Regions from separate parts of the Candidatus Stoquefichus sp. SB1 genome, predicted to be linked through region 1. Evidence: a T-box and tRNA genes for the amino acid it is inferred to sense, from the RefSeq annotation. Region 1 holds a T-box; the other holds one or more tRNA genes.

The links. The T-box of region 1 lies ahead of tyrS (tyrosine--tRNA ligase). A T-box ahead of a tRNA ligase gene usually reads a tRNA of that ligase, here a tRNA-Tyr.
Region 2: it has a tRNA-Tyr gene. The T-box ahead of tyrS (tyrosine--tRNA ligase) is inferred to sense a tRNA for this amino acid. The anticodon was not compared.

The regions. Positions count from the first base shown of each region.
Region 1 is NZ_LN852693.1:92,795-102,767, forward strand. Features, by position in the region: gene BN1865_RS01605 (LacI family DNA-binding transcriptional regulator) at 1-963, shown strand, start outside; gene BN1865_RS01610 (ClC family H(+)/Cl(-) exchange transporter) at 1,008-2,567, shown strand; T-box leader at 2,616-2,814, shown strand; gene tyrS (tyrosine--tRNA ligase) at 2,848-4,074, shown strand; gene BN1865_RS01620 (FKBP-type peptidyl-prolyl cis-trans isomerase) at 4,084-4,707, shown strand; gene truB (tRNA pseudouridine(55) synthase TruB) at 4,766-5,602, shown strand; gene BN1865_RS01630 (bifunctional riboflavin kinase/FAD synthetase) at 5,602-6,522, shown strand; gene BN1865_RS01635 (Ppx/GppA phosphatase family protein) at 6,519-7,421, opposite strand; gene BN1865_RS01640 (Na/Pi cotransporter family protein) at 7,546-9,240, shown strand; gene BN1865_RS01645 (ROK family protein) at 9,308-9,973, opposite strand, start outside.
Region 2 is NZ_LN852692.1:36,965-46,937, reverse strand. Features, by position in the region: gene BN1865_RS00290 (NifU family protein) at 1-12, opposite strand, end outside; gene BN1865_RS00285 (CvfD/Ygs/GSP13 family RNA-binding post-transcriptional regulator) at 138-512, shown strand; gene BN1865_RS00280 (glucose-6-phosphate isomerase) at 512-1,795, shown strand; gene BN1865_RS00275 (hypothetical protein) at 1,807-2,079, opposite strand; gene BN1865_RS00270 (sensor domain-containing diguanylate cyclase) at 2,393-3,919, shown strand; gene BN1865_RS00265 (hypothetical protein) at 3,931-5,217, shown strand; tRNA gene BN1865_RS00260 (tRNA-Val) at 5,303-5,378, shown strand; tRNA gene BN1865_RS00255 (tRNA-Thr) at 5,381-5,456, shown strand; tRNA gene BN1865_RS00250 (tRNA-Tyr) at 5,463-5,546, shown strand; tRNA gene BN1865_RS00245 (tRNA-Gln) at 5,556-5,631, shown strand; tRNA gene BN1865_RS00240 (tRNA-Lys) at 5,642-5,717, shown strand; tRNA gene BN1865_RS00235 (tRNA-Gly) at 5,725-5,798, shown strand; gene BN1865_RS00230 (ABC transporter permease) at 5,897-6,841, opposite strand; gene BN1865_RS00225 (ABC transporter permease) at 6,855-7,598, opposite strand; gene BN1865_RS00220 (ABC transporter ATP-binding protein) at 7,601-8,539, opposite strand; tRNA gene BN1865_RS00215 (tRNA-Gly) at 8,723-8,796, shown strand; gene BN1865_RS00210 (response regulator transcription factor) at 8,908-9,567, shown strand; gene BN1865_RS00205 (sensor histidine kinase) at 9,564-9,973, shown strand, end outside.

The DNA.
Region 1 (9,973 bases):
GTTTCTTTAGCAACGGTTTCACGTGTTATTAATGGTTCAAATGTTGTGAAACCTGGAACGCGTGATCGTGTGATGGAAGCAATTCAACGTCTGGATTTCAAACCTAATCAAATTGCAAGGGGTCTTGCAACAAGTAAAACAACAACAATTGCTATTGTGTTTCCACAATCATTGTTTGCTCATGTGAAAGATATGATTGGTGGAATTGGTGATACAAGTCGCCGTTTAGATTATAATGTTAGTATTTATACAACTGATGAAATTGGTGATGGGAATCCCATTGAAACAGTGATCGAAAGAGTCGTGAAATCAAGAGCTGATGGTGTTATTCTTTTTAATAATGAAGAAATTGATCAAGAAATTGAATTGGTTAATAAATATAAAATTCCTTCTGTTGTGATTGGTTCACGTGTATCTAGTGAGTATATGGGATCTATATTTGTAGATTCTAAAAAGATTGCTTTTGAAGTTGTTGATGAATATTTAGCAAAAGGTAAAACTGATATTGTTTTTGTAAGTCCTCGACAAAATCTTATTAAGACAGAAGATTTTGTCGCTGGGATAAAGGAGGCTTATCAAAAACATGGTATGACTTTTGATTTAGAGTCACAAATGATTCATACATCAACTCATTATGAAAAAAGTTATCCTCAATTTTTAGAATATTTTCAGTCACATCGTCATGATCTTGTTTTGACTGGTTATGATAAAGAGGCTGTTGCGGTTGTTAATGCAGCAGTGGATAATGGTATTCAGGTGCCTGATGAGATGGAAGTTATTGGTATGATGAACACAAGTTATGCTTTGATTTGTCGTCCACCATTAACATCTATTCATGTTCCTGTTTATGATATGGGGGCACTTGCTGTTCGTCTATTGACGAAAATATTAAATGAAGAAGAAATTGATCAAAAAGAGGTTCCAGTATTGCATTTATTGATGCCAAGAGGAACAACAAAATAAAACTTCTATTGATTTAGAAGTTTTTTTGTGAGAGAGGGGAAAATATGGAAAAGAGAGATTCAGAGACACTTCATATTTTAAAAGAGAGAAGTCAATTGAGCAGTCGTTTGTTTTTTGAGGGATTATTGGTGGGTGCTTTTGCTGGACTGATTGCGATTATTTATCGATTGCTTTTGACGAATGCTGAGAACTTATATTTTACAATTGTTTCATTTGTAAAAGGCAATGTGATTTATATCATTTTATGGTTGATTGGCCTGGTTATTTTGGGAATCATTATATCATTGTTTTTAAAGTATGAGCCTTATATCTCTGGTTCAGGAATTCCACAGGTTGAAGCAGAAGTACAAGGACAAATCAACCAATGCTGGTATAAGATTTTAATTTCTAAGATGATTGCTGGGACATTGTGTATTGTTGGTGGATTGTCTTTAGGACGAGAAGGACCAAGTATTCAGTTAGGGGCAATGGTTGGGAAAGCTGTTTCACAGTTTTTCCATCGAATCAAGACAGAAGAACGATTCTTATTGACATGTGGAGCGGCTGCTGGGTTATCCGCTGCTTTCAATGCTCCTTTGGCAGGGATTATGTTTGCTTTAGAAGAAGTTCATAAAAACTTTTCTACAAGTGCTTTGGTTTCGGTTATGTGTGCTTCTATTACTGGAGATTTTTTAAGTCGACAGATTTTTGGATTGTCACCATCATTACACTTTGTTTTAGAAAATACATTACCACTTCATCATTATGTTTGGTTGTTGGTTTTAGGAATCGCAACTGGATTATTGGGTGCTTTTTATAACAAAATGACCATGACTTCATTAAAACTGTATGATAAGATTCCGTTTTTAAAATCTCATCAAAAAGTCATTATTCCTCTCTTTATTTCTGGAATCTTAGGACTTTATATTCCGCAAGTTATTGGTGGAGGACATGTTTTGGTTGATTATCTTAATAGTGATCATATTGTTTTAAGTACATTGATTATTTTGTTAATTGTTAAATTTATCTTTTCATTGCTGAGTTTTGGTTCTGGTGCACCAGGTGGTATTTTCTTTCCTTTGCTGATTTTAGGAAGTTTAATTGGTGCTATTTTTGGGCAAGTGGCTATCTTATGTGGAGTTGAAGATATTTATTTTGTAAACTTTATTATTTTTGCAATGGCTGGTTTTTTTGCTGGGATTGTCCGCGCACCTATTACAGGAATTGTATTAATTGCAGAGATGTGTGGGACATTAAAGCTTCTTCTTCCTATAGCAACAGTTTCATTTATTGCTTATATTATTGCTAATAGTATTGGGAGTGAGCCTATTTATGAAAGCTTATTACATCGTTTAACAAAAAATAAAAACCCTATTGATTATATTGAAAATAAAGAATTAATATCATTTGTGGTCAGTCTTGGGAGTATTGCTGTGAATCAGACTGTCGCCTCTTTGCAATTACCACCTCGATGTTTATTGGTTTCTTTAATGCGTGGTAAAAATGAAATTATCCCACATGGAGATACACAATTTTATGTAGGAGATCAGGTGATTATTATTGTTGATAAATATCGGATTGAAGAATCTAAAGAAAAATTAGCAGAAATATTTACATTTTCATAAAGAATTATTTTTCCTTATTGACTTCATTTGTAAAATTTAATATGATATAAACAAGCGTTGAAAGAGACAAGTAATTATATTGATTTGATACAGAGAGCCTGTGGCTGGTGAAAACAGGACAATAGATATAATGAATACACTCTAGAGCAGCTAAATGCAAAGTTTAGCCGGTGGCAACACCGTTATCAATAAAGAGAGTATGCTTAATGCATAAATAAAGGTGGTACCGCGAGAATTCGTCCTTTGGGATAGAATTCTTTTTTATTTAAAGGAGGATATTATGAAAATTTATGATGAATTGGTATGGCGTGGATTAATTAAGGATGTAAGTTCACCAGACATTGAAGAAAAATTGAATAATGGAGGAATGACTTTTTATATTGGGACTGATCCAACCGGAGATAGTTTGCATATTGGTCATTTTTCATCATTTTTAATCAGTAAAAGATTAAAAGATGCTGGACATAATCCGATTTTACTAGTTGGAGGTGCAACTGGTTTGATAGGAGATCCAAAACCGGATACGGAAAGACCAATGATTACAAAAGAACAAGTTCAACATAATTTTGATTGTTTGAAAAAACAAGCTCAGGATTTATTTGGATTTGAAGTGGTTAATAATTATGATTGGTCAAAGGATTTAAATTTTATTGATTTCTTGAGAGATTATGGAAAATATTTTAATATCAACTATATGTTGAATAAAGATATTGTCAAAAGAAGATTAGATTTAGGAATTACGTATACTGAATTTTCATATATGATTATGCAGGCGATGGATTTTTACTGGTTATATGAAAATAAAGATTGTCATATGCAGGTTGCTGGTCAGGATCAGTGGGGAAATATTACTGCTGGGATTGAATTGATTAGAAAGAAAACAGGTCAGGAAGCTTATGGATTTACTATGCCATTGCTCACAAAAAGTGATGGTACGAAATTTGGTAAGACAAATGGTCATGCAATCTGGTTGGATAGAAAGAAAACATCTCCTTATGAGATGTATCAGTTCTTTATTAATTCAGAAGATGATAAGGTTATTGATTATTTAAAATTCTTAACATTCTTATCAAAAGAAGAAATTGAAGAATTAGCTGAGAAAAACAAAACACAGCCACATTTAAGAGAAGCTCATAAAGCATTAGCAAAAGAAGTTATTACCTTTATTCATGGTGAGGAAGCTTATCAGGAAGCATTGGATATTAGCCAAATGTTATTCTCTGGTCAAATTCAAAATTTAACATTAGAACAAGTTCAGTCTTGTTTTAATGGTGTTCCAAGTATTGAATTAGATGAAGATATGCAGATTTTAAATGCCTTAGTTAAAGTTGGGGCAGCGTCTTCTAATCGTGAAGCACGTCAATTTGTGACTGGTGGATCTGTTTTGATTAATGGTGAAAAGATCACTGATGTTGAGTTTGTTATTCAAAAAGAAAATGCTTTTGGAAAACAGGCAACAGTTATTAGACGTGGTAAGAAAAATTATTATGTGATTAATCATCAATAGGAGAAGACAATGAAAAAAATATTAAGTTTAGCTTTATGTTTAAGTGTTTTGTTTGGCTGTAGTTCACAAAAGAAAACAGAAAGCAATATCAAAGCTGAAAATGGTGATGTTGTGAAATTGAATTATGTTGGAAAACTGGATGGGACAGCTTTCCAAGGTGGAACAGCCCAAGGAGCTATCCTTGAATTAGGCTCTGGAACTTATATTGATGGGTTTGAAGAACAGGTTGCTGGTATGAGTTTGGGTAGTTCAAAAACGATTGAAGTGACTTTTCCAGAAAATTATGGTTCAACTGATTTGGCTGGAAAAGATGTGACTTTTGATATTGATCTTGTGTCTGTCTATCGTGAAGAAACATCTTCAGCATGTCAAAAGGGTGATATTGTCAAGATTGATTATGTTGGAAAAAAAGATGGAGAGCTCTTTAGTGGTGGCAGTGCTAGTGGATATTTATTGGAACTTGGTTCTGGTACATTTATTGATGGATTTGAAGATCAATTAATGGGAATGAAAGCGAAAGAATCAAAAACGATTGAAGTGACTTTTCCTAAAAATTATGGTGCAGCTGATTTGGCTGGAAAAGCAGTGACTTTTGATGTGGCTGTGAACCATATTTACAGAGTTGTGAAATAAAAATGGGTATTTTTATCCATTTTTTTCAATTTTATGATATACTAAAGCAGGTGATAAAATGGACGGAATCTTATTAGTGAATAAACCATCAGGGATGACAAGCCATGATGTGGTCAATAAAGTGAGAAAAATTCTACATACCAAGAAAGTTGGACATTGTGGAACTTTGGATCCTGATGCAACAGGTGTACTTGTTTTGTGTATTGGAAAAGCAACCAAGGCATTGCAGTTTTTAACAAGTGAAGAAAAAGAATATATAGCAACTCTTTCTTTAGGAGAGGCGACTGATACATATGATAGTAGTGGGACAGTTGTAGAAACAAAAACATTTGAAGGTGTAAATGATGTTGAAGCAACATTAAAATCATTTTTAGGTCCTCAAAAACAAATGCCACCTATCTATTCTGCAATTAAAGTGAATGGTAAAAAATTATATGAATATGCTAGAAATCATGAAGAAGTTAAAATTGAACCAAGAGATATTGTCATTCAATCAATTGAACTTTTACAACAAGAAAAAAACACAATAACATTTAAGGTGCAATGTTCTAAAGGTACTTATATTCGTTCACTTTGCGTTGATATTGCTAAAAAATTAGGATATCCAGGACATATGTCAAAATTGGTGAGAAGTCAGTCAGGACATTTTCGTTTAGATGATTGTGTAACATTAGAGGAAATTGAAAATGGTGATTATCATATTTTGGCTTTGGAACAGGCTTTTGCACATTATGAGCATTATGTTGTTGAAGATGAAAATATTGTGATTCATGGGAAAATGATTCAAAGTGATATTGATCATCAGGTTGTTGTTGTGAACCAGATGGGAAAAGTATTAGCGGTTTATGGACCTAATGGTCAAGGATATTTAAAGAGTATAAGAGGGTTATTTTGATGGAAATTGTTTATTTGAATGGACAACAATTGGATATTACTGAACCTATTTGCAGTGCTATTGGTTTTTTTGATGGTTTGCATATAGGTCATATGGCGCTTGTTAATGAAGTTATTCGTGTAAGTGATGAGAAGGGGTATAAGAAAGCCTTAATGACATTTGATCATTATCCTCTCTATGTTTTAGGGCGTATTTCAAAAGAGAAGTATCTTACGTCTATGGCTGATCGGATTTCTCTTTTAGAACAATCTGGTATTGATTATTTATTTATTATTCAATTTACTAAAGAAGTTGCAGCATTAACACCTGAAGATTTTATTCAAAGATATTTAATTTCAAGTCATATTCAGCATGTTGTCTGTGGTTTTGATTTTCGTTTTGGGAATCGTAATTTGGGTGATGCTCAAACATTACGAAAATATTTTGGATCACATGTCAGTGTTATTGATGAAGTGCTTTATAAAGGTGAAAAAATATCTTCTTCACGCATTAAACTTGTTTTAGAAGAAGGAAATATTGATGATATGAATGCTTTGCTTGGTCGTCATTATTGTGTCTTAGGGAAAGTGATTCATGGACGCAGAATTGGTCATTCTATTGGTTTTCCAACCGCTAACATAGATTATCAGTCTTACTTTTTGCCTTGTGGAGGCGTTTATGCTGTTAAAGCCTATGTTCATGACTGCGTTTATTTAGGAATGTGTAATATTGGTTATAATCCAACTTTTACAGCATTGGATAAACCTTCTTTAGAAGTTTATATATTAGATTTTGATGATGATATATATGATATGACAGTGAAAGTTGAATTTTATCATTTGATTCGTAAAGAAAAGCCTTTTTCTTCTCAGGATGAATTGATTCATCAACTTAAAAAAGATGAAAATTATGTAAGAGAGTATTTTAAAACACAGAATTAAAGATCTGTGTTTTTTTGGATTCTTTTTATAAAATAGCCTTCTCTTAATCCTGTATAACTAATTGTAAGATGTTCAATCTGAAACTGTGTCATCATTTCTTTTAAAATAATCAGACCTGGAATAAAAGTATGAATACGTTCTGGCTTGATTTTAAGAATTGTATGTGCAGATTTTTTAGTGTTTTGAGTCAGCTGTCTGATTAAATAATCTATTTCTTCTTTGGTCATTGTATCATGAATCTGGTTCTTTTTTAATATTGCTTGAGCAACGCGAAGTGTTGTTCGCATTGTTCCACCAATTCCAATTGCATGTGTAGAAAAATGAGATGTATCTAATAATTGCACCTGTTTTTTCACTTCAGCATAAATTTGATTCAGTTCTTTTGTCGTTGGGGTGATTCCTTTAACATAATCTCTATAAAGACTTAATGCACCAAGTGGGATCGATTGATTTTGAATAATATGATTACCTTGAAAATGAACAATTTCACTACTTCCACCACCAATATCAATCATCAACCCCTTAGGAATATGAATGGATGTTCGCATACCATAAAAATCTAACATTCCTTCTTCCTGATGGGAAAGAACTTCAATATGAATTCCTAAAGACGTTGTCACTCGTCTTAGAACTTCCTGACGATTAGAAATGTTTCTAAGTGCTGCAGTAGCAAAATAATATGCTGAATCAACATCAAGACGTCTGATTAGTTTTTTGAATTCTCTTAGTGTTTCTATTAATGCATTCTGACCTTCTTGGTTTAATTTATCGTCATGTATATAATTCATCAGACCAACCATTTTATTTTTGCTCATCAGTTTTTCATCTTTTTTATTTTTGTCATGATAAATGAGTAGATGAATAGAATGAGAACCAATATCTATAATTGCTTTTTTCATTTGTTTTCCTCCAATCATTTGTAGTATAACAATTAAAAATGAAGAACATGTTGGATTTATCTGAAGTTTCTGTTAAAAAATAAAAAATCTATGTTAAAATAGAATTAGGAAAGCTGGGATCATTATGTTGGATTGGTTAAATGCAAATACAATAGAGGCAGTTGGATTGGTTTTGGGTGGATTGGCTATTTTTATTTATGGCATTCAAATGATGAGTGACGCATTAAAAAGTATTGCTGGAACAAGAATCAGAGAATATATTGAAAAATATACAAGAAACTTGTTGATGTCAATTTTGGTTGGAACGTTTATTTCAGCATTACTACATTCAAGTTCAGCCGTTACAGTCATTTCAATTAGTTTAGTAAGAGCTGGACTGATGGGATTGGAACAGGCAATTGGTATTACTATTGGTGCGAATATTGGAACCTGTGTTACTTCTATTATGATTGGGTTGAACATTGAACAGTTTGCTTATTACTTTGTTTTTATTGGTGTAGCAGTTATGTTTTTAGCAAAGAAGAAAAAAATATCCTATGTGGGAAAGGTATTAACTGGTTTTGGCTTGATTTTTGTAGGCTTAGAAATGATGAGCAATGAACTGGTATTGATTGCTAAAGAAGCATGGTTTATGGATATGATGATTATGTTAGGAAAACAGCCTTGGTTTGCTTTGATAGGAGCAACAATTGCAACTGCTATTATGCAATCATCAACTGCTATTATTGGAATTGTTCAAAAGTTATATATTACAGGTGTATTGACACCGGCAGCAGGAGCGGCTTTTATATTTGGAGCAAATGTGGGAACTTGTATGACGGCTTTATTGGCTTCTTTAGGTGGTTCTATTGCAACAAAGCGAGCTGCTTGGTTTCATGCAGTCTATAATCTTTTAGGAGCTTTGTTAGGAATGATTATCTTGACGCCTTTTGTCAATTTGACAAATTGGGTTAATCAGATCATATATGGTGGTCCTGAAATGTATATTGCTCAGGCACATTTTATCTTTAATGTGGCTTCTACCATCCTTGTGATTCCTTTTGTTGGCCAATGTGTTAAATTATTAAAATTACTGATTCCAGGTGAAGATAATAAAGGTATCAAAATTGAAAATATTGATCAGCTTGATGATCAGCTGATTGAAAAATTCCCAGCTGCCGCTTTAGCAGTTGCTAGAAAAAATACTTTAAGAATGGGACGCAATGTTTTAGAAAATATCAAATTGTCAAAACAATATCTTTTGTCACATAATACAGAAGAGTATGATGAAGTGATAGAAATTGAAGCTTTAGTCAATAGATATGATGCCTCATTATCTCAATATCTGCTCAAAATAGCTCAGCAGCCAACTTTATCACAAGATCAAACTCAGGAATATTATAAAAATTATCAAATTGTTAAACATTTAGAACAAATTTCTGATCAGGTTAATAATCTCATTGATTTTTATAAGATGGTTTATGATGAAAAAGGAACTTTTTCATCTGGTGCCATTGATGATTTTGAAAAGATTTATAGTTTAATTGAAGATATGTTAGCAGATGCTATGCATATTTATGATACAAGAAAAGGTGCAAGGTTATTAGGACAGTTGAATAATAAAGAAAAACAACTGAATTTATTAGAATTGCAATGTCAACAAAATCATTTTGAAAGAATGTGTCAGAATATATGTGACAATTCATTTGCAGCTTCAGTTTTTCTAGATATTTTATCACACATGGAAAGAATTGGGGACATTTCTTTGGATATTGCCAATCGTACTTTTGTGGCTTATAAAAAACATGAACAGAAATATCTTGATCCAAATCAAATATAAAATCATTCATTTTGATTGATGAAAAGAGTTATCGTTTTGTGGCGATAACTCTTTATTGAAATCATATTTAAGATATATGATTTTTTAATGCTCCTAATAGATTAGCATCATTATAATAGTGACAAGCTGTTATAATAGGCTGATGTTCATCTTCTTGATATTGCTGACGAAGTTTTTGAAATTCTTGTTGAATTGTTGTTATGAGGATAGGTTGTTCACTGATACCGCCACCAATACAAACAACATCAAGATCAAGAATATAATCAAGATTATAAATCATAAATGCAATTTGACGACAATACTTTAGAAAATGCTGATAGGCAGTAGGATGATCCTGAATTTTTTCAAAAACAACTTGACCATCTTCTAAACATCCCATCATTTGACTCATTGAAGCGATGAGTGCGTTAGCACTATTGTTCTTTCCAAAATTTGTCATTACTCTATAAGTATCATCAGTATTCATAAGAATAGAACCAATCTCACCAGCTTTATGATGATGACTGTTATAGATTTTGCCATCTAAGATAAGCGTTCCGCCAATTCCACTACCCAAAACAATCATGAGAGCATTGTGGGCATTTTGTAAACTGCCTTTCCACATTTCACCAAGAGCAGCACACTTAGCATCATTTTCTATAGAAACGGGAAGGTGGGTAATGTCTTCGAGTTCTTGTTTAAGAGAATGATTGGCTAAAAAAGGCAAAAGTGTAATCGCATGCACATAACCTGT
Region 2 (9,973 bases), on a different contig from region 1:
TTCTAAATTCATCCTTCATTCCTCCTTGCATTTTTCATATTATACCATATTTTTTAAAATATAAAAGTATCGTGACCTTTTTTCGCTTTATTGTGAATTCATAATGTGATATAATCTCATTGATTGGAGGGCTGTTAATGGAATATCGCGTCAAAACCGGTGATATAATTGATGTGACCATTACTGGAATTCAACCTTATGGTGCATTTGCATCTTTACCTGATCATTCTTCTGGATTGATACATATTTCAGAAATTTCTGATAAGTTTGTCAGAAGTGTTGAAAGTTTTGTCCATGTGGGCGAAGTCATCCGAGTGAAGGTCATTGATATAGATGAAAAAAGTCATCAAGCTAAACTTTCTTTAAAAGCTGTACATAGTGCTAAAAGAAAGTATAAAAGAGCTTATAAAAATCAAAGGGAAAAGATACAGGAAACACCTTTAGGATTTAATCCGTTAAAAGAAAAATTGCCTGAGTGGATTGCTCAAGGCATTACAGAGGAGGAAGAATGATGATTAAAGTTGATTTATCACAAGCAAAATTAACTGAAAGTATGGATTCATACAAGGAACAAGTAGCAACTATTCATGATATGATCCATAACAAAACTGGTAAAGGAAATGATTTTTTAGGATGGGTAGATCTCCCTGTTGCATATGACAAAGATGAAGTCAAAGCAATTTTAAAAAAAGCTGAAGAACTTAAAGATGAAATTGACGTTTTATTAGTTTGTGGTATTGGTGGTTCTTATTTAGGTGCAAGAGCTGCAATTGAAGCATTAAATGGTTTATTCCCTACAAATAGTGTTCAAATTATTTATGTTGGAAATACATTCTCATCTCATTATTTATCTCAAGTGAAAGAGTATGTGAAAGATAAAGAATTTGCTATTAATGTCATTTCTAAATCTGGAACAACAACTGAAACATCAATTGCATTTAGAATCTTTAAAGATTTACTTGAAACAACAAAAGGAAAAGAAGTTGCTAGAAAAAGAATTGTTGCAACAACTGATAAAGCAAAAGGTGCTTTAAAAACATTAGCAACAAATGAAGGATATACAACATTTGTTGTTCCTGATGATGTTGGAGGACGTTATTCAGTTTTAACAGCAGTTGGTTTATTCCCAATTGCAATGGCTGGAATTGATATTGAAGCTATGTTAAAAGGAGCAGCTGATGCAAGAGATGCTTATAACAATCCTAACTTAGATGAAAATGCTGCTTATCAATATGGTGTTGCAAGACAAATGTTATCAAAACAAGGATATCCTGCTGAAATGTTTGTCACTTATGAATTACAACTTGCAATGACTGCTGAATGGTGGAAACAATTATTTGGTGAATCTGAAGGAAAAGAAGGAAAAGGTATTTTACCAACAAGTGCAACTTTCTCAACTGATTTACATTCATTAGGACAATTTATCCAAGAAGGAACAAAAGTCTTATATGAAACAGTTTTAAAAATCCAAAAACCAATGTCTGATCTAGAAATTCCTAGTGATAAAGATAATTTAGATAATTTAAATTATTTAGCTGGAAAAACTGTTGATTATGTTAATAAAAAAGCATGTGAAGGAACAATTGATGCACATGTCAATACAGGTGGAGTTCCAAATATTCAAATTACATTAGATGAATTAACTCCATATTCATTTGGTTATATGGTTTATTTCTTTGAAAAAGCTTGTGCAATGTCAGTATACTTATTGGATGTCAATCCATTTAATCAACCAGGTGTTGAAGTTTATAAAAAGAATATGTTTAAATTATTAGGAAAACCTGGGGTTGAATAAATAAAAAAGCATTATCTTGAAAAAGATGATGCTTTTTGATTGAGCTTTTCTAATATATCCTGCTTAATATCTTGTGCAGTTTTTAAACTGCATTTTTTCTTTAATAAATAATTATACAATTCATTCCATTGTTCAAAAGAATAGGCTTCGACTGATAATCCATGAACAACTTTGATAATTTCATCGATGTATTGTTGAGATTCAACCATATGACGCAAATCAGAAATATATTGGCATTCATTTAATTGATGAATTATATCTTCAAACATATCATTATTTAACATTTTTCTGACTCTCCTTTGCTACTAATATGTACGCTAAAGTAAACGTTAAAAAACTTGTGTTTATATGGGAAAAAGTGTAAAATATTATATATAAATATACCTAAAAAGAGTTAACATAAGAGGTTTTAAATTGTTTACTTTAACAGACTTTCTATCATATCAAAGACTCCTATAAATTCGTATAATGATATCATTTCAAGAGTCATCATCATTTTTTTACATTATAAACAAAATTTCGTCATTATCCTTTTCGCATTGACGAAGTATTAAATAAATAATAAAATAATAGTAATAGATATAGGAGATAAAGAAAATGAAAAATCAACTCAATCCATTGTTCAAAATAAAATTGTATTACCGTATTTTCCTTGTCATTACCCTACTTACCTGTTTATTTGGAAATATGTATCATTCATTAGATAGTGTCTATGTAGATTCAGTTTCGCAATTGCATGATATTACAAATCATATAGAAAATAGAATTCAGTCAACCATTCATTTGTTAGAATCTATCCGTGATGATGAGATCATTGGCAATACAAATCTTTCTTTAAAAGAACGCGCTGAGAAATTAAAATTATATAGTGATAATTTTGATTATAAGATTATGGGAGTAACGGATGAAGATATTAATGTTTATTCATCTAACGGCAAAGCAGGTAATCTTGCAAGAAGAACTTTCATGCAAGATTTATATTCATCTGGTAAGGTTCAAATTACTGATATTTATAGTGCTGGAGAAAATGGTTCGTTACTCATATATACAGTTGCTGTACCTATTTTTAAAGATGATAAAGTGGTTGGAAGTGTTTGGGCTTCGCTTGCTCAAGATGAATTAGAACAAACAATTGAAGAATATGTAGGTGAACATGCACTTAAAGATTTTGTTATTTTTGGTAGTCAAAATACAGTTTTGGCTTCATCAGAAGAAGGAACATATGATATTGGACTTGATGAATTAAATCAAGGTTCTACTTTATTTGGTGAAAATATTAAGGTTGTTGGTCAAAATTTAAAAAACGGGACTGCCGGTCACTATTATGGATTGAAAAGTGGTACACTTTGGTATGTAAATTATAAACCAATTGCTAATACATCATGGTCTATTATGTATCGTGGTAATATTTTTGCACAAATGATGACACATTTTAGTAGTTTAATTGTTCAGTTATTTATTCTTGGTATTGGTGGTGTCATTGTTGATATATTAATAAAGAAAATTTTACAAAAAAATCTTTCTTCATGGGAAAATACAATTGCTTCTATTCAGGCAATGAATTCTAAAATTCATGGTGATGAAACTGAAATAGATACTCAAAATATTTTGGATATTACTAGTCAGGGATTAATTGATTCATTAACTGGTACAGCAACGAGAACGGTATTTGCAAATTCAATTGCAGGAAAAATTTCAGCAATTGATTCAAACAAATATTCTATCTTATGTTTTATTGATTTAGATAATTTAAAATATTTAAATGATACTTTTGGACATGAATATGGGGATACTGCTCTATCAAATATTGGTTTTTGTTTACGTAAATTTGAAAAAATATATGATGGTATTGCAACACGTTATGGTGGTGATGAATTCTTATTATTTATTCCAAACTTAAAAACAAGAGAAGAAATAGAGAAAATTCTACAAGCACTTATTTCTCAATTAAATACAGAATTAACTATCGACAATCAGCCATATCAAGTTCATTGTAGTATTGGTGCTTCTCTTTGTGTAAAAGAAGTAGATACTGTTAAAGACTTAATTGCTAAAGCTGATAAAGCTTTATATAAAGCAAAACATCGTGGAAAAAATACTTATTGTATTTTTGATGAAATGTAGAGGTACAAGAGATGATAAACAGATTAGAAAAATACTTTTTTGTTGGATTGATTATTGTTTGTTTTCTTTTGTCTTTGCTAGTTGGTTTTCAATTAGATAGTCATTACACAAAAGTACAAAAAAATAATGCGAAAGCCTTATTAACAAGTTATTGTGAACTTATTGAAGATAAGTTAAAGAGTGTCTATAATTATACAGATCAATTTAGTGGTTATATTCAATCAAACCCTCAAGCTGATATCAAATCAACACCAATATATAAAGAAATTATGGCAAAAGAGGAAGTGATGGATATCATTATCAAAACAAAAGAACAAGTCAAACTGTCTGGTTCTTCTGCTAAGGCTGGAAATTTAGATAAAGATTATCCCTATCGATTAGCTGTTTTAAGAAAAGAACTTATTACTTATGGTCCTATTAAACATGATAGCTATGATAAAGATATTTTAATTTCTATTTTACCTATTTATCATAATAATGAATTAATCTGTTGTGTCGCTATTATATTAGATGCACAGCAAATTATTGATCAACTAGATATTGATATCCTATCTCAAAATTTAGATTATGATTATCAGTTATGGACTGTGTCAGCAGAAACAGGACATAAATTAGTTTTAGCAACATCAAATGAAAAAGCAGATTATTTAAATGTTGTTGAGGAAAGTTTTGAAATGCCTGCAAAATGGTCATTGCTTGTAAAACCTAAAACAAATTGGGGAATTTCTATTTGGCCTATTGTTTTTGTTGGTACACTTATGGGAATCTTTATAGCAAGACTTCTCTATCTGCATTTAATAAGCAAAAAGGAAAAGGAAGAACTTGCGTATTTTGAAAGAATTGATAGAGAGACACAGTTTTTGAATTTATATGGTCTTTTAGAACATCTTCAAAAAAATCTTTCTCAAAATACTGAGATGACAATATTTATAGTTGAAACAATTCATGCACATAAAATATACAATATGTTAGATGTTAATTTACGTGATGAATGGACAAACAATTTTATATTAACTTTGAAAAAATATGCTAAAAATAAAACTGTTGTAGCAAGAATTCAAGAGTCTATGTTTGCTATTGTCTATGAGGAATATTTTGATGAAAAACAAATTCTTGATATCCAAAGAGAATTAGAAATCGATATTATACAGTCTGTCATCATTGATGATACAAGAATGACATTACAGCCAGTTATCAAATATTTTCATTGCACTCAAGTAACAAATATTGAGAAAAAATTGCTGAGATACAAAAAGAGATTTGGCAACAATTATAAACAAGTCTATTTAAACATTTAAAGAAGCATTTTTGCTTCTTTTTTTGTCATTTTTTTCTTGACTGAAAATATGTCCTATGGTATTATAAGTAAGCACTAAGAAAAATGGAGGTTTAGCTCAGTTGGGAGAGCATCTGCCTTACAAGCAGAGGGTCAGCGGTTCGAGCCCGTTAACCTCCACCATTGCCGGCTTAGCTCAATTGGTAGAGCAACTGACTTGTAATCAGTAGGTTGAGGGTTCAAGTCCTTTAGCCGGCACCATGTTTTGGGGAGGTAGCGAAGTGGCTAAACGCGGCTGACTGTAACTCAGTTCCTTTCGGTTCGGTGGTTCGAATCCGCCCCTCCCCACCATTTTTTTATTGGGATATAGCCAAGCGGTAAGGCAACAGACTTTGACTCTGTCATCTCCCTGGTTCGAATCCAGGTATCCCAGCCAATTTATATTTGACCCGCTAGCTCAGTCGGTAGAGCATCTGACTTTTAATCAGAGGGTCAGGCGTTCGAGTCGCCTGCGGGTCACCATTCATATGCGGGTGTAGTTCAATGGTAGAACTTCAGCCTTCCAAGCTGACTACGTGGGTTCGATTCCCATCACCCGCTCCAATATGAGACAAACTTCCTCAAAACGAGGAAGTTTTTTTACATATAAAAGTATTTTATTTTTGAAATAAAATACTGATGTTATACAACGAATATTATCTTTATGACATTCTTCTTTTTTCAACAACTACCCCTATCCATATCATAATAAGTGATAAGACAATCACATAGACAATTCCTAATATTGGTATAGCTGTTCCATTTTCTAAAGCATTCAATAACAACATCATTTGTCTTTGAGGTAATATTTGAATAATATGATTAAATATTTCATTATGAGTCACTTCAACAAATCCACCAGATACCACAGTCGCCACTATAGCAAACATATTTCCAAACATCATGCTTTCTTCTAAAGTCTGTGATAAAGCATTAATCCACAATCCAAACGAAGCAGCAAAGAAACATAACAGAAAAAGAATCAATGAAAATTCCCATAATGCTATTGAAAGTGTGATATGCAATAAGATCATAGCGCCCAAAAGAATTATAAATGCTGGTAAAAATAGAAAACATAAAACCACAATAAGATGACTTAGCATATATTGATGATAGCGAATTGATGTCGCAAGTATTCGTTTATCAATGCTATTTCTTTCATCAAAATAGTAAACATAAATTTGAACCCCCAATAGTGAAACAACCATCATTAAAAAGCCAATAATTTGTGTTGCATTTCCTCGTTCGTCAGTTTTTAAAGAAGTGGATGTGGCTTCACCATTGATTATTGATGAAACCATTTGATTAAACTCTTCTCCTTTGGTAGATATAACTTTTATATCTTGATTTTCCCAAACTACAATAGCATCATATTGATTAAGAACCATTTGAGATGTTTTTGGTATTTCATCTAAATACGTATATTGAATATATTCATTTTCTATCATATGCATATTTCCAACAATACCAATACGCATATTCTCAGAAACATGATTTGTAAAATATATAGCCATTCCCATAACAAGGGGTATTAAAATAAGGTAAACTGTTAAATTTGCTTTATTATGAATAATTCGATATAAAACAAAACGAGTATGTTTAAACATGTTTCTTTCCCTCCTAAATATAATTTTCTGGTTGATAATTCTTATGAACAATCCCAAGTAAAAGTAATGATAGAATCAATAAACCAGCCATAATCCACCAATAATAGGCACTACCACCGTCATATATCAATTGAAATAAACAATCAATAGTCCATTTAATTGGTGAAAATTCTGCAATTCTTTCAAAGAAAACACCTAAACTTGCAATGGGAAAGAATATTCCTGATAGTAAACCTAATACAGACATAGAATTTGATAAAATAATATTTGTTATTTCTTCACTACGAATACTGACACAAATAGCACTACTCAATAAAACCAAAAACAAAATAAAAATAATCATTAATAAAATAACATAACCTATATTTTCTCCACCAAAATTCACAAAAGAAGTCATTTCAAACACAATAATATTCAAAGAAAAACAAACACTCATCACAAAAAAACAAACAATAATTTTAGAACCATAAATAGCCTCGCGTGAAACAGGACTATAAAAAATTCTTGTATTCCCACTTTTAATTTTCTTTTCTAAAAAAACATTTGCTGGAACAGTGGAAGACATCATTGCAATATAAAATAACATTGTTACACCATAAAAATCATATGAACTCAGCAATGATGTATGATAAAGATCTTCAAATAAAAAACCCATTAAGGAAATAAGAACAAAGGGAAAAATCAAGAAAATAGATAACGTACTTGGACTCGCAATTAAGCGAAAAAACTCATGTTTTAATAAAATCCAAATTTTCATAATCAATCCCTTAACTTCTTTCCAGTTAATGTTAAAAAGACCATTTCTAAATTTCCCTCTTCTGTTTCCATTTTCTGAATATGATATCCCTCTTCTACAAAAAATAAAATAATTTTATCTAAAACATCCCATTTTTTTGATACAGTTATTTTTAATGAATTTTTCTGTATTTCGACTTGTTGCACTCCTTTTATAGATAAAAGTTTTTCAACAATATCTTCCTGTGTCTTTTCAACAAAGAAAGTATATATCAAAGTATCTTTATAGATATCCAACAATTCTTTCAATGTCCCTTCTGCAATCTTTACCCCCTTATCCATAATCACAATCCGATCGGCAATTTCTTCAACCTCTTCCATATAATGAGTTGTATAAATAATAGTCGTTCCTTGATCTCTCAATATCTTTAATGAAGATAGAATATGATTTCTTGATTGTGGATCAATGCCTACTGTAGGTTCATCCAAAATCAGCAATTGAGGTTGATGAGCGATAGCACAAGCAATATTCAATCTCCTTTTCATACCTCCACTAAAGGTTTTTGGTAACTCATCCTTTTTATCTAACAAACCAACAAATGATAATGCTTTTAAAACCTGTTCTTTTAATTCTTTCTTTTTCACACCATATAATGATGCAAAGAAGGCAACATTTCGATAAGCTGATACATCTTCATATATAGCTATCTCTTGGGGTACAATACCAAGTTGACTTTTAATTTGTTGAATATTTGATGCTAGCGATAAACCAAACATATCAATATTTCCTCCATCACTCTTTAAAAGTGTTGATAAGATACCAATCATCGTACTTTTCCCAGCACCATTTGGACCTAATAAACCAAGAATTTCTCCTTCATAAACACAAAAAGATAAATCATCAATTGCCTTATTGTCATGGTAACTTTTTTCTATATGACGTACTTCTAATATTTTTTTCATTTTCTTTTCCTCCTCACCCATACTATAAAGAAATCATCAATGATTGACTACAAACTCTACTTTCCTTTTTAGAAACTATCGGTTGCAAAGGTCAGTTGCGTTTCAATAATTTGATATTTATTTGTAAAAAAAGTATTGAAATTTATTTAAAAAAATGATAGACTAATGAAGTCTAATTGAGTTGCGGGTGTAGTTCAATGGTAGAACTTCAGCCTTCCAAGCTGACTACGTGGGTTCGATTCCCATCACCCGCTCCAATGATTACTAACACATTTACTTCATGTAAGTGTGTTTTTTGTTTATGCTTTCAAATAAGATGCAGTTATGATGCAACTTTGATATATAATAGAAACAAAGGAGAATTCTTTATGAATAAAATATTAGTTGTTGAAGATGAAAAAACAATTTCTGAACTTATAAGAATTAATTTAGTTGATAGTGGTTATGCATGTCAATGTGTATATGATGGCAAACAAGCAGCAGATTTGATAGAAAACGAAAGCTTTGATTTAATTCTGCTTGATATTATGTTACCAGTTATAGATGGCTATGAACTCATTGAATATATCAAACCTTTTGAAATTCCTGTCATTTTCTTAACAGCCAAATCAGATGTTAAAGATCGTGTTAAAGGATTGAAATTGGGTGCTGAGGACTATATTATTAAACCTTTTGAAATCATTGAACTTTTAGCTCGAGTTGAAGCGGTCCTAAGAAGATTTCATAAAACTTCTCAATTTTTAAGTGTGTATGATGTTACAATTGATACATTATCAAGAATCGTGAAAAAGAATAACCAAGTGATTAATCTCACTGTTAAAGAATATGATCTTCTTATTCTTTTTGTCCAGAATAAAAATATTGCGCTTTTTAGAGATCGTATCTATGAAAGTGTTTGGAATGAAAGTTATATGGGGGATAGTCGCACAGTTGATTTACATGTTCAAAGAATGCGAAAAAAATTAGGTCTTGAAGATAAAATCGTTCCTGTTTATAAAATCGGTTATCGTCTGGAGGAAGAATCATGAAATTCTTTTGGAAACTCTATCTCAGTATTATGTTGATAACTGTTAGTGTTTTTAGCATTGGCAGTTATTTTCTTATCCAATCAAGTTTTCATACTTCATTAGAACGAGAAATTGAAAGTGTTTATAAAGAAAATGATATTTATATTTCTTCTTTACAAAGAGAGTTTGATATTCCAATGACAGATACTCTTGATCCTTCACTTGCAATTAAAGTTATTCAAAATTCTATTGGAACAATAACTATTCAAACTTTAAGTGGTAATCTTTCATTTTGTTTAAGAGACACACAAGGTCAAATTATTTATCAAAATGGAGGTTTTAGTGATAAAAATAATTTTATAGATAAAATCAATGATCATCAAAGGGCATATAAAATTTTCAAAGAGAAAGATCAATATTCTCTCCA